One region of the Streptomyces sp. NPDC023573 genome, then DNA from elsewhere that is predicted to be linked to it. Evidence: riboswitches for the same ligand, from Rfam matches in the RefSeq annotation. Region 1 holds a riboswitch; the other holds the start of a gene.
The links. A riboswitch is a leader RNA that binds a small molecule or an ion and turns the genes downstream of it on or off. The one in region 1 is predicted to bind cobalamin.
Positions count from the first base shown of each region.

Region 2: linked by a shared signal. The riboswitch ahead of ACZ32T_RS19545 (ribonucleoside-diphosphate reductase subunit alpha) and the one ahead of ACZ32T_RS23415 (ABC transporter substrate-binding protein) in region 1 are both predicted to bind cobalamin.

Region 1 is NZ_JBVHKB010000007.1:227,515-232,909, reverse strand. It holds gene ACZ32T_RS23430 (carbohydrate kinase family protein) at 1-805, shown strand, start outside; gene ACZ32T_RS23425 (acyl-CoA dehydrogenase family protein) at 813-2,666, shown strand; gene ACZ32T_RS23420 (hypothetical protein) at 2,663-2,833, shown strand; cobalamin riboswitch at 2,917-3,103, shown strand; gene ACZ32T_RS23415 (ABC transporter substrate-binding protein) at 3,134-4,207, shown strand; gene ACZ32T_RS23410 (FecCD family ABC transporter permease) at 4,237-5,289, shown strand; gene ACZ32T_RS23405 (ABC transporter ATP-binding protein) at 5,286-5,395, shown strand, end outside.
Region 2 is NZ_JBVHKB010000005.1:548,256-553,650, reverse strand. It holds gene ACZ32T_RS19555 (hypothetical protein) at 30-242, shown strand; gene ACZ32T_RS19550 (ribonucleotide-diphosphate reductase subunit beta) at 239-1,255, opposite strand; gene ACZ32T_RS19545 (ribonucleoside-diphosphate reductase subunit alpha) at 1,255-3,633, opposite strand; cobalamin riboswitch at 3,772-3,895, opposite strand; gene ACZ32T_RS19540 (GNAT family N-acetyltransferase) at 3,948-4,448, opposite strand; gene mctP (monocarboxylate uptake permease MctP) at 4,589-5,395, opposite strand, start outside.

The DNA of each region.
Region 1 (5,395 bases):
CGCGGAGCACCTGGCTTCGGCCGGGGTACGGGTCCTCGACGACGGCAGCGGCGCGCCCACTCCCACCGCCACGGTGGACCTCGACGAGGCGGGACGGGCCACGTACACGTTCGAGATCGGCTGGACGCTGCGCCCGGTCGCGTGGCCCGGGGAGCCGCCCCGGCACGTCCACACCGGGTCCCTCGCCACCGCCCTCGACCCCGGCGCGGACGTCGTCCTGGACCTCGTCGAGTCGCTCCGCCCGGCGGCGACCGTCAGTTACGACCCCAACGTCCGGCCCGCACTGATGGGGGACCACGCCCGTGCCGTACGCCGCGCCGAGCGCTGGGCCGCGCTCAGCGACATCGTCAAGGCCAGCGACGAGGACCTGCGATGGCTGTACCCCGACGAGGCGCCGGAGACGGCCGCCGAGCGGTGGCTGCGCTCAGGGCCCGCGGTCGTCCTGCTCACCCGGGGCGCCGGAGGGGCGACGGCCTTCCTGCCGGGCGGGACCGTGAGCGCCGGCGCGCCACCCGTCAGGGTCGTGGACACGGTGGGCGCGGGCGACGCCTTCATGTCCGCCGCACTGCACGCCCTGGCCTCGTACGGACTGCTCGCAGGACGGGCCCGCGCACGGCTGCGCTCGCTGGACGCCACCGTCCTGGGCGACGTGCTGCGCCACGCGGTGGCGTCGGCCGCCGTGACCGTCGGACGGGCGGGTGCCCTGCCTCCCGACGAGGAGGAGCTGGCGGCGGCTCTGACCAGCGTGCCGGTCCGGGAGCGGCAGACCCTCCAGGGGTGTCCTCGCCCGCACCACGATCGTTGATTTCGTTATGACCGTGACCCTTACCGACACCGCCCCACCGTCCACCACCGAACTGCTGACCGGCGTCATCCTCGGTCCGGAATTCCGCCGTGAGCACGGGTTCTGGCAGCGGCTGATCAGCACAGAACCGTTCCGCCGCCCCGCCGGCGGAACGCCCGAAGAGCGACTGGACCTCGCCTACGACCGGTTGCGGATCCTCAACCTCTCCCTCGACAGCGGCGCACGCCTCGCCGCCGACCCCCGTGCGCTGGCCGCCCTGCACGCCTGGCTGGGCCCGGTGGACCCCGCGCTGACCACCGTGGCTGGAATCCACTACAACCTCTTCCTCGGCAGCCTCCTCGACCACGAGTGCGCCGGCCGCCGCGATCTGTCGGACTATCTGTCGATGCGGCGCATCGGCACCTTCCTCTGCACGGAGGTGGCACACGGCAACAACGCGGCGGCCATGGAGACCACCGCCACCTACGACCGTGAACGGGACGGCTTCGTCCTGAACACCCCGAACCCGGGCGCACAGAAGTTCATGCCCAACACCAGCCCGGCGGGCGGAGCCAAGTCCGGCCTGGTCGCCGCCCGCCTGGTGGCCGACGGCTCCGACCACGGGGTGCGCCTCTTCCTGGTGCCGCTCACCGACGACACGCAGGCGCTGCCCGGTGTCCGGGTGCGGCGGCTGCCGGCCCGGATGGGCAGCCCGGTGGACCACTGCCTGACCTCGTTCGACCGGGTCTTCGTGGCACGGGACGCCCTGCTGGGACCAGCCGAGGAGGGCGACGTCCCAGGGGAGTTCAGAACGGGGCCAGGGGACAGGCGGCGTCGTTTCCTCACCGCGATCGGGCGGGTCACCCCCGGCCGCATCTCCATGAGCGCCTGCGCCGCGGGCTCGGCCCGCGCGACCCTGGCGGTCGCCGTACGCTACGGCGGGCACCGGATGATCTCCGGCTCCCGGGGCGCACCACCGGTGCCGGTGAACGCCCACCGGACGCACCACGGACCGCTCGCCTCGGCGATGGCCATGGTCTTCGCCATGAGCCTGCTGTACCGCAGGGCACAGGAGCGCTGGGAAGCCCGTACGGACGAGGACGCCCGGACGGACGCGGTGAGGCTGGTCGACGTCGCCAAGGCGTGGATCACCTGGCGGGCCCGCGACGTCATCGTCGAGAGCCGTGAACGCTGCGGCGCCCAGGCGCTGCTGGAGAACAACGGCATGACCGAACTCGTCACGGGCGTGGAGGGCGCCATCACCGCGGAGGGCGACAACATCGCCCTGTACGCCAAGGCCGCGGCCGACATGCTCTTCGCCGCAGAGCCCGGCGGTGGTGACGACGCCCCCGACCGGGCCCCGTACCCCGGGGACCTCGCCGACCCGCACTTCCTGGGCCGGCTACTCGCCTCGGTCCAGGACATCTGGTTCGCCCGCGCCAGGGCCCGTGCGCTGCGGGCACCCGACACAGACACCCTCGGCCGGTGGAACGCGGCCTCGGGCCCCGCCCTGCGCGGCGTCGAAGCCTACGCGTACCGGCAGGCCGCCCAGGCCTACGCCGAGGCCCGCGCGACACTGCCCGAAGGGGCGGCCAGGGAACGGATCGGCGAGCTGGAGCGGCTGTTCGCCCTCGAATGGGTCTCCCGTAACAGCGGCGACCTGCTGGCCGCCGGTCTCCTGAGCACCGCTCAGGTGGACGCCTTGCCCGAGGCCGTCGAGGAGCTCGTCACGGCCGTCGCCGCGCACGCCCCCGAGCTGGCCGAGTCCTTCGCCCTGCCCGAGGAACTGCTCGCCGACTGGCCGATCGCCGGACCCGGCTACGCGGACGCGTACGACGACCCCGAGGGCCCCTGGAACACCGGCCTGGCGGACGCCCGATGAGCGCCGGAGGCAAGGGACAGGCCGTCTGCTGCCGCCTCGGCGAGCACCTGGAGATCCTGGGTCTGCGCGCCGTCCTGCTCGCCTACTGGGGCACGACGTCCGTGCTCGCCCGCCGCGGCGGAAAGCCGCAGCCCGCAAGCGGCGAATCGGTTCACCCCAAGCGCTGACCCGCCCGACGGCCGGCCGGTACGGAGAGGGAGAGACCCCTCGCCGTACCGGCGACGGCCCCCGGGGCAGGCGGCGCGCAGCGTGATAGCTTGCAGACGCCAGTCACACTCCACGTGGAGTCAGGGAATCCGGTGCGAATCCGGAGCTGACGCGCAGCGGTGAGGGGGACGGGCGGGGCCACAGCCACTGGGACACCCACGGGTGCACCGGGAAGGCGCCCCGTCCGGACGAACCCGAGTCCGAAGACCTGCTGGCAACCGCTTCCGCACCGGGAGCGGAACTCCGTACGGGCTCCGCGCATGAGCCCAGAGAACGCCGAGGTCTCCGTGCCGCCCATAGCCAGCACCGCACGCCGAACAGCCCTGCTCATCGCGGGACTTGTCCTTCTGACCGCCTGCGGGGAAGGCGGCGGCGCCTCCGACGGCGCGGCCCGGTCCGCCGCCGGCGACGGCTTCCCGGTGACCCTGGAGAACTGCGGCCGTACGGTGACAGTCGACTCGCCACCGCGTCACGCCGTCTCACTCAACCAGGGATCCACCGAGATCCTGCTCTCCCTGGGCCTCGCCGGCAGGCTGGCCGCCACCGCGACCTGGACGGACCCGGTGATGAAGGGCCTGGAGAAGGACGAATCCACGGTGAAGCGCCTCGCCGAGAACCAGCCCTCCTCCGAGAAGGTCCTAGCCGAGGAACCCGACTTCGTCAGCGCCTCCTTCGCGTCCACCCTCGGCAAGGGCGGGGTGGCACCCCGCGACCAGTTCGAGGAGCTGGGCGTACCGACGTACCTCTCGCCCTCCGACTGCGCGGGCAAGGACAACACCGGCAGCGGCGACGGCTCGCGCTCCGAGCCCCTGACCATGGACCGCGTGTACGGCGAAGTGCGCGACCTGGCCAAGGTGTTCGGCGTCCCGGAGCGCGGCGAGAAGCTGGTGAAGAGCCTTCGCGCACGCGTCGACAGGGCGACCGCGGACATCGACGCGTCCGGCACCACGATGCTCTACTGGTTCGCCAACTCCGAAGCCCCGTACCTGGCCGGGTGCTGCGGCGCCCCCGGCATCATCACCGAGGAGCTGGGCGCGAAGAACGTCTTCGACGACACGCACGAGGAATGGCCCCAGATCAACTGGGAGACCGTCGCCGACCGCGACCCCGACGTCCTGGTCATCGGTGACCTGAGCCGGAAGTCGCAGACGGCCGAGAGCGCGGCGAAGAAGATCGAGTTCCTGGAGTCCAACCCCGCCACGAAGAACATGGACGCCGTCCGGCACAAGCGGTACGTCCTGCTCAGCGGCCAGGCGATGAATCCGACCGTCCGGACCGTGGAGGGCGTGGAGCGCCTCGCGGCCGGGCTGCGCTCGTTCGGGCTCGCGGGGTGACGAGGACCGAACGCGCCCCGGACGTTCGGGTGGAGCAGCCGCCCCCGGCCCGGACGCCACCCGCAGTCCGGGTCCTGCGCGACGGCGTCCTGTGGACCGCCGGGATCGTCCTGCTGCTCCTGTCCGTCGCGGTGGCCGTCACGATCGGGCCCGCCCGTGTCTCCGTCCCGGACGTCTGGGCCGCGGTGGCCTCGCACCTCGGCCTGGGAGACGGGCGGCTGACCCCGATCCGTGACGGCATCATCTGGAACCTGCGCATGCCCCGCACCCTGCTGGCGGCGGTGTGCGGGGCCGGACTCGCGGTGTGCGGCACCGTGATGCAGTCGCTGCTGCGCAACCCGCTCGCCGACCCCTTCGTCCTCGGCGTCTCCTCCGGGGCGTCCACCGGGGCGGTCGTGGTCGTCGTCCTGGGCGTCGGCGGCGGAGCCGTGTCGGTCTCGGGCGGTGCGTTCGTCGGGGCGCTGTGCTCGTTCGCCCTCGTCCTGCTGCTCAGCCACACCCTCGGCGGATCCACCGACCGGGTCGTCCTCTCCGGGGTCGCGGCCATGCAGCTCTTCTCCGCGCTCACGTCCTTCGTCGTGATGACCGCCGCCGACGCCGAACAGACCCGGGGCGTGCTCTTCTGGCTGCTCGGCTCGCTGAGCGGGGTGGGCTGGAGCGAAGTGTGGATGTGCTCGGCCGTGCTGGCCGTGACCCTGCTGATCTGCCTCGGCCACGCCCGTACGCTCGACGCCTTCGCCTTCGGCCAGGACGCCGCGGCCGCGCTGGGCGTGCACGTGGGACGCACCCGGATCGTGCTGCTCTGCACCACCGCGCTCCTGACGGCTGCCCTGGTCAGCTCGGCGGGCGCCATCGGCTTCGTCGGCCTCGTCCTCCCGCACGCCGCCCGGGCGCTGACGGGCTCGGGGCACCGACGGCTGCTGCCGGTGACCGCTCTCGCCGGAGCCGTGTTCCTGGTCTGGGTGGACACCCTGGCCAGGACCGTCCTCGACCCGCAGGAGGTCCCGGTCGGTGTGGTCACCTCCCTCATCGGGGTACCCGTCTTCGTCATCGTCCTTTACCGCACCCGGAGGAACGCGTGAACCGGACAGCGGTCCCCGGCGACGGCCTGCGCGCCGACCGGGTCGCCCGGGAGGCCGGCGGGCGGATCGTCCTCGACGGAGTGAGCATCGCGCCGCCGCCCGGCAC
Region 2 (5,395 bases), on a different contig from region 1:
AATCCGTCCGCTCCGACGACAGTGGAGCCATGAACACATTCCTGAGCTACCTGGCCGTAGTCGTACTTTTCGCCCTCGTCCTGCTGCCCGCCCTCGTCGGTCTCGCGCGGGAGCGCCGGATCGACCGCGAACTGCGTGAGGCGGAACGACGGAGGGGGGAGCGGCCGCCGGCGACGGCGGGCGCCGCGCAGCCGCTCACGGCCACGCGGCGCCCGTACGTCAGGTCCTGGGCGCGGATCTAGAAGTCGTCGTCGAAGCCGACGGACCCCTCCACCGCCACCTGGTACGCGGAGGGGCGCCGCTCGAAGAAGTTCGTCAGCTCCTGCACCCCCTGGAGCTCCATGAACGAGAACGGGTTCTCGGAACCGTAGAGCGCGGGGAAGCCGAGCCGGGTGAGCCGCTGATCGGCGACGCACTCCAGGTACTGGCGCATCGACTCGGTGTTCATCCCCGGCAGGCCATCGCCGCACAGGTCGCGGCCGAACTGGAGCTCCGCCTCGACCGCCTCCCGCAGCATGTCCGTGACCTGCTGCTGGAGCGCGTCGTCGAAGAGGTCCGGCTCCTCCTTGCGGACGGTGTCGACGACCTCGAAGGCGAAGTTCATGTGCATCGTCTCGTCACGGAACACCCAGTTGGTGCCCGTGGCGAGACCGTGCAGCAGACCGCGCGAGCGGAACCAGTAGACGTACGCGAAGGCGCCGTAGAAGAACAGCCCCTCGATGCACGCGGCGAAGCAGATCAGGTTGAGCAGGAAGCGCCGGCGGTCCGCCTTCGACTCCAGCCGCTCGATCTTCTCGACCGAGTCCATCCACCGGAAGCAGAACTGCGCCTTCTCGCGGATCGAGGGGATCTCCTCGACCGCGTCGAAGGCCGCCGCACGGTCCTGAGGGTCGGGCAGATAGGTGTCGAGCAGCGTCAGATAGAACTGGACGTGCACGGCCTCCTCGAACAGCTGACGCGACAGGTAGAGCCGCGCCTCGGGGGAGTTGATGTGCTTGTAGAGCGTCAGCACCAGGTTGTTGGAGACGATCGAGTCACCCGTCGCGAAGAACGCGACCAGCCGTCCGATCATGTGCTGCTCACCGGGTGAGAGCTTGGCGAGGTCGGCGACGTCGGAGTGCAGGTCGACCTCCTCCACGTGCCAGGTGTTCTTGATCGCGTCCCGGTAGCGCTCGTAGAAGTCCGGGTAGCGCATGGGACGCAGGGTCAGTTCGAAGCCCGGGTCCAGCAGGTTCTTGTTCTCGGATGTCGTCATTACTGGCAGGCCTCGCAGGACTCGGGGTTCTCCAGGGAACAGGCGATCGCGTCCGCGTCGGGCGCGGGCGCCTGCTCGGGGATCGGGGCGGCGGACGCCGCTCGGGCGATCCGGGTCGCCGGGCGCGACCGCAGGTAGTACGTCGTCTTCAGCCCCTGCTTCCAGGCGTACGCGTACATCGAGGAGAGCTTGCCGATCGTCGGCGTCTCCAGGAACAGGTTGAGCGACTGGCTCTGGTCGAGGAACGGCGTGCGGGCAGCCGCCATGTCGATCAGGCCGCGCTGCGGGATCTCCCACGCCGTGCGGTACAGCGCACGCACGTCCTCGGGGATCCAGCCGAAGCCCTGCACGGAGCCGCTCGCCTCGCGCAGCGCCTCACGGGTCCGCGCGTCCCAGACGCCGAGTCTCTTCAGCTCGTCGACCAGGTAGGCGTTGACCTGGAGGAACTCCCCGCTGAGGGTCTCGCGCTTGAAGAGGTTGGAGACCTGCGGTTCGACGCACTCGTACACCCCGGCGATCGAGGCGATGGTCGCCGTCGGCGCGATGGCGAGCAGCAGCGAGTTGCGCATGCCCGTCTTCGCGATCCGGGCGCGCAGCGCGTCCCAGCGCTCCGGCCAGTGCAGCTCGGTGTCGTAGTGGTCCGGGTGCAGTACGCCGCGCGCCGCGCGGGTCTCGGACCAGGCGGGCAGCGGGCCGGACTTCTCCGCGAGGTCGCAGGAGGCCTCGTAGGCGGCCAGCATGATCCGCTCGGAGATCCTCGTGGACAGCGCGCGGGCCTCGGGGGAGTCGAAGGGGAGGCGCAGCTGGAAGAAGACGTCCTGGAGGCCCATCGCGCCCAGGCCCACCGGACGCCAGCGGGCGTTGGAGCGGCCGGCCCGTTCGGTCGGGTAGAAGTTGATGTCGACGACCCGGTCCAGGAAGGTCACGGCGGTCCGCACGGTGGTGTCCAGCCGCTCCCAGTCGATGGAGCCGTCCACCACGAAAGCGCCCAGGTTGACCGAACCCAGGTTGCAGACGGCCGTCTCGCCGTCGTCGGTGACTTCGAGGATCTCCGTGCACAGGTTCGAGGAGTGCACGACCCGGCCCGGCTCGGCGGTCTGGTTCGCCGTGCGGTTCGAGGCGTCCTTGAACGTCATCCAGCCCTGCCCGGTCTGGGCGAGGGTCCGCATCATCCTTCCGTACAGCTCACGCGCCGGCAGGGTCTTGCGGGCCAGCCCCTTGGCCTCGGCGGCCCGGTAGGCGGCGTCGAACGCGTCGCCCCACAGGTCGACCAGCTCGGGGGTGTCCGCCGGTGAGAACAGTGACCAGTCGGTGTCCGCGTCGACGCGGCGCATGAACTCGTCCGGGATCCAGTGCGCCAGGTTGAGGTTGTGCGTACGCCGCTGGTCCTCGCCGGTGTTGTCGCGCAGCTCGAGGAACTCCTCGATGTCCGCGTGCCAGGTCTCCAGGTAGACGGCGGCGGCGCCCTTGCGGCGGCCGCCCTGGTTCACCGCGGCGACCGAGGCGTCGAGCGTCTTCAGGAACGGCACGATGCCGTTGGAGTGTCCGTTCGTGCCGCGGATGAGCGAACCCCGGGCGCGGATACGGGAGTACGAGAGCCCGATGCCGCCCGCGTGCTTGGAGAGACGCGCCACCTGGTGGTAGCGGTCGTAGATCGAGTCCAGCTCGTCCAGCGGCGAGTCCAGCAGGTAGCAGGAGGACATCTGCGGGTGGCGGGTTCCGGAGTTGAAGAGGGTGGGGGAGGAGGGCAGGTAGTCGAGCCGGTTCATCAGGCCGTAGAGCGCGGCCACTTCCTCCAGAGCCCGCTCGGAGGTGTCCTCGGCCAGCCCGGCGGCGACGCGCAGCATGAAGTGCTGCGGGGTCTCGACCACATCGCGGGTGAGCGGATGGCGCAGCAGGTACCGGCTGTGCAGCGTCCGCAGCCCGAAGTAGCCGAAGCGGTCGTCGGCGCCTTCGGCGAGCGCCCGCTCGACCAGCGCGTCGAGGGCGGCGGCGTGCCGCGTGACGAACCCGGCCGTACGGTCCGCGATCAGGCCCTCGCGATGCCCCACGGCGACCGACGCGGAGAAGGAGACGGCGCCCTGGCCGGCGGCCTCGTCCGCGATGGTCCGGGTGAGGAGCCGGGCGGCGAGCCGGGAGTAGGCGGGGTCCTCGGAGATCAGGCCGGCGGCGGCCTCGGTGGCCAGCGAGCGCAGTTCGGCCTCGTCCGACCGGGCGTTGCGGCCACGCAGCGCGGCGGCGGCCACCCGTCCGGGGTCGGTGTCGGGCAGATCGGCGGTGAGACCGGTCAGGGTCCGCAGCAGTGCGGTCCCGGGCGCGTCGGTCGTGCGGCCTTCGGGTTCCGTGGCTGAAACCGGGTCGGCTGGCGCGATGGTCACTGGGGCTATCCCTCGCTCGGCTCAGGGCCTGCGGGAGCGGGGCAGCCGGGGGCACACGGCGCCCGGGAAAGGGCAGCACGGCGCGCGGCGTCCACCGGCCCTCCGCGGGGCCCGGACGTATCGGCGCCCGGATCGGTCGAGCCGGGCGCACTGTCGGCAGGTCTTCGGACTTCGGGGTGCGGATGAGCACACCGATCACACCGTTGCGGGACAGTTCCGGATTCTCACCGGATTCCCCTGCGGCGACAGCGAGGTCGAGCATACATGTGGGGGGTGCCGATTGAAGAAGCCACCACATCTTGTGTCGTGAAGGGTCAGAGCTCCAGGCGGAACGTCAGGAGCGAGAGCTCCGGCAGGGGACACCAGTCCCGCTCGGGAGTCCGTACGAAGCCGAGGCGGCGGTATATCCGGTGGGCGCCCAGCATGGCTGACTGCGTCGACAGGACGATCCCGGTGAGCCCTCCCGCAGCCCGCGCCCGCTCGATACAGGCACGTACGAGCGCCTCACCCGCACCCCGCCCACGGGCCTCCGGCGAGACGGCCAGCATCCGGAACTCGGCCTCGTCCTCCCCGGCGATGTCCGCCCACGGGCTCCCCGGCGCGACGTAGGTGACACCGCCCAGCAGCCTGCCGTCGGCGTCCAGCGCGACCAGCACCTCGGCCTCGGCGGCCCGCCGCCCGACCGCGCGGAGCTGATCCAGGTAGGGGTCGTCGGCGCCGAAGTCCAGGAGCCCGTCGCCCACATAGGCGTGCGCGGTGATCTCGCCCAGCTCCTCGAACTGAGCGGGCAGCGCCGGCCTGATCGAAACGTCCATGGGCGGCAGTCTGCCCCAGACGCCGGGTGCGGCGCGCCCCCGTTTCCGCAGGCCTCGGGCACCGGTCCTGAGACGACTCCGTCCCGGCAGGGAGGACCCTGCCGGGACGGACGTCCTGCTCCGGAGTGACCGCTGTGGGGTCAGTGGCCGCCCGGGGCGCCCGCCGTGGCCGGCGGGAGCTCGACCTTGACGCCGGGGTCGCCCGCGTCCGCCGTGTAGTCCGACGGGGAGGTCTCGTCCACACCGGCCGGCGCCTTCACCGCGTTGAGGACGACGGTCAGCACGAGCACGACGACGAGGTTCAGGACGAACGCGGTGAGACCGATGTAACCGATCTCGCCGATGCCCGGGATCTCCTTCGAGGACCCGCCGAAGTGCTTCTGGGTCGGGCTGGCGACGCCGTACGCGGCCGCCGTGCCGTAGATCATGCCGACCGCCCAGCCCGCGATCAGGGCCCAGCGGTGGAACCACCGGGTGAAGAGCCCGCCCACCAGGGCCGGCATCGTCTGGAGGATCCAGATGCCGCCCAGCAGCTGGAAGTTGATCGCGACCGTCTTGTCCATGGTGAGGACGAAGGCGAGCGCGCCGACCTTGACCAGCAGCGAGACCAGCTTGGAGACCTTGGTCTCCTGGGCCGGGGTCGCGTCCGGCTTCAGGAAGTCCTTGTAGATGTTGCGGGTGAAGAGGTTCGCCGCGGCGATCGACATGATCGCGGCGGGCACCAGGGCGCCGATACCGATCGCGGCGAAGGCCACGCCCGCGAACCAGTCCGGGAACATGTTTTCGAAGAGCTGCGGAATGGCGAGCTGGCCGTTGTCGACCTTGATCCCGGCCGCGATCGCCATGAATCCGAGCAGCGCCAGAAGGCCCAGCATCAGCGAATACAGCGGCAGGATCGTGGTGTTGCGCCGGATCACCTCACGGCTGCGGCTGGAGAGCGTCGCCGT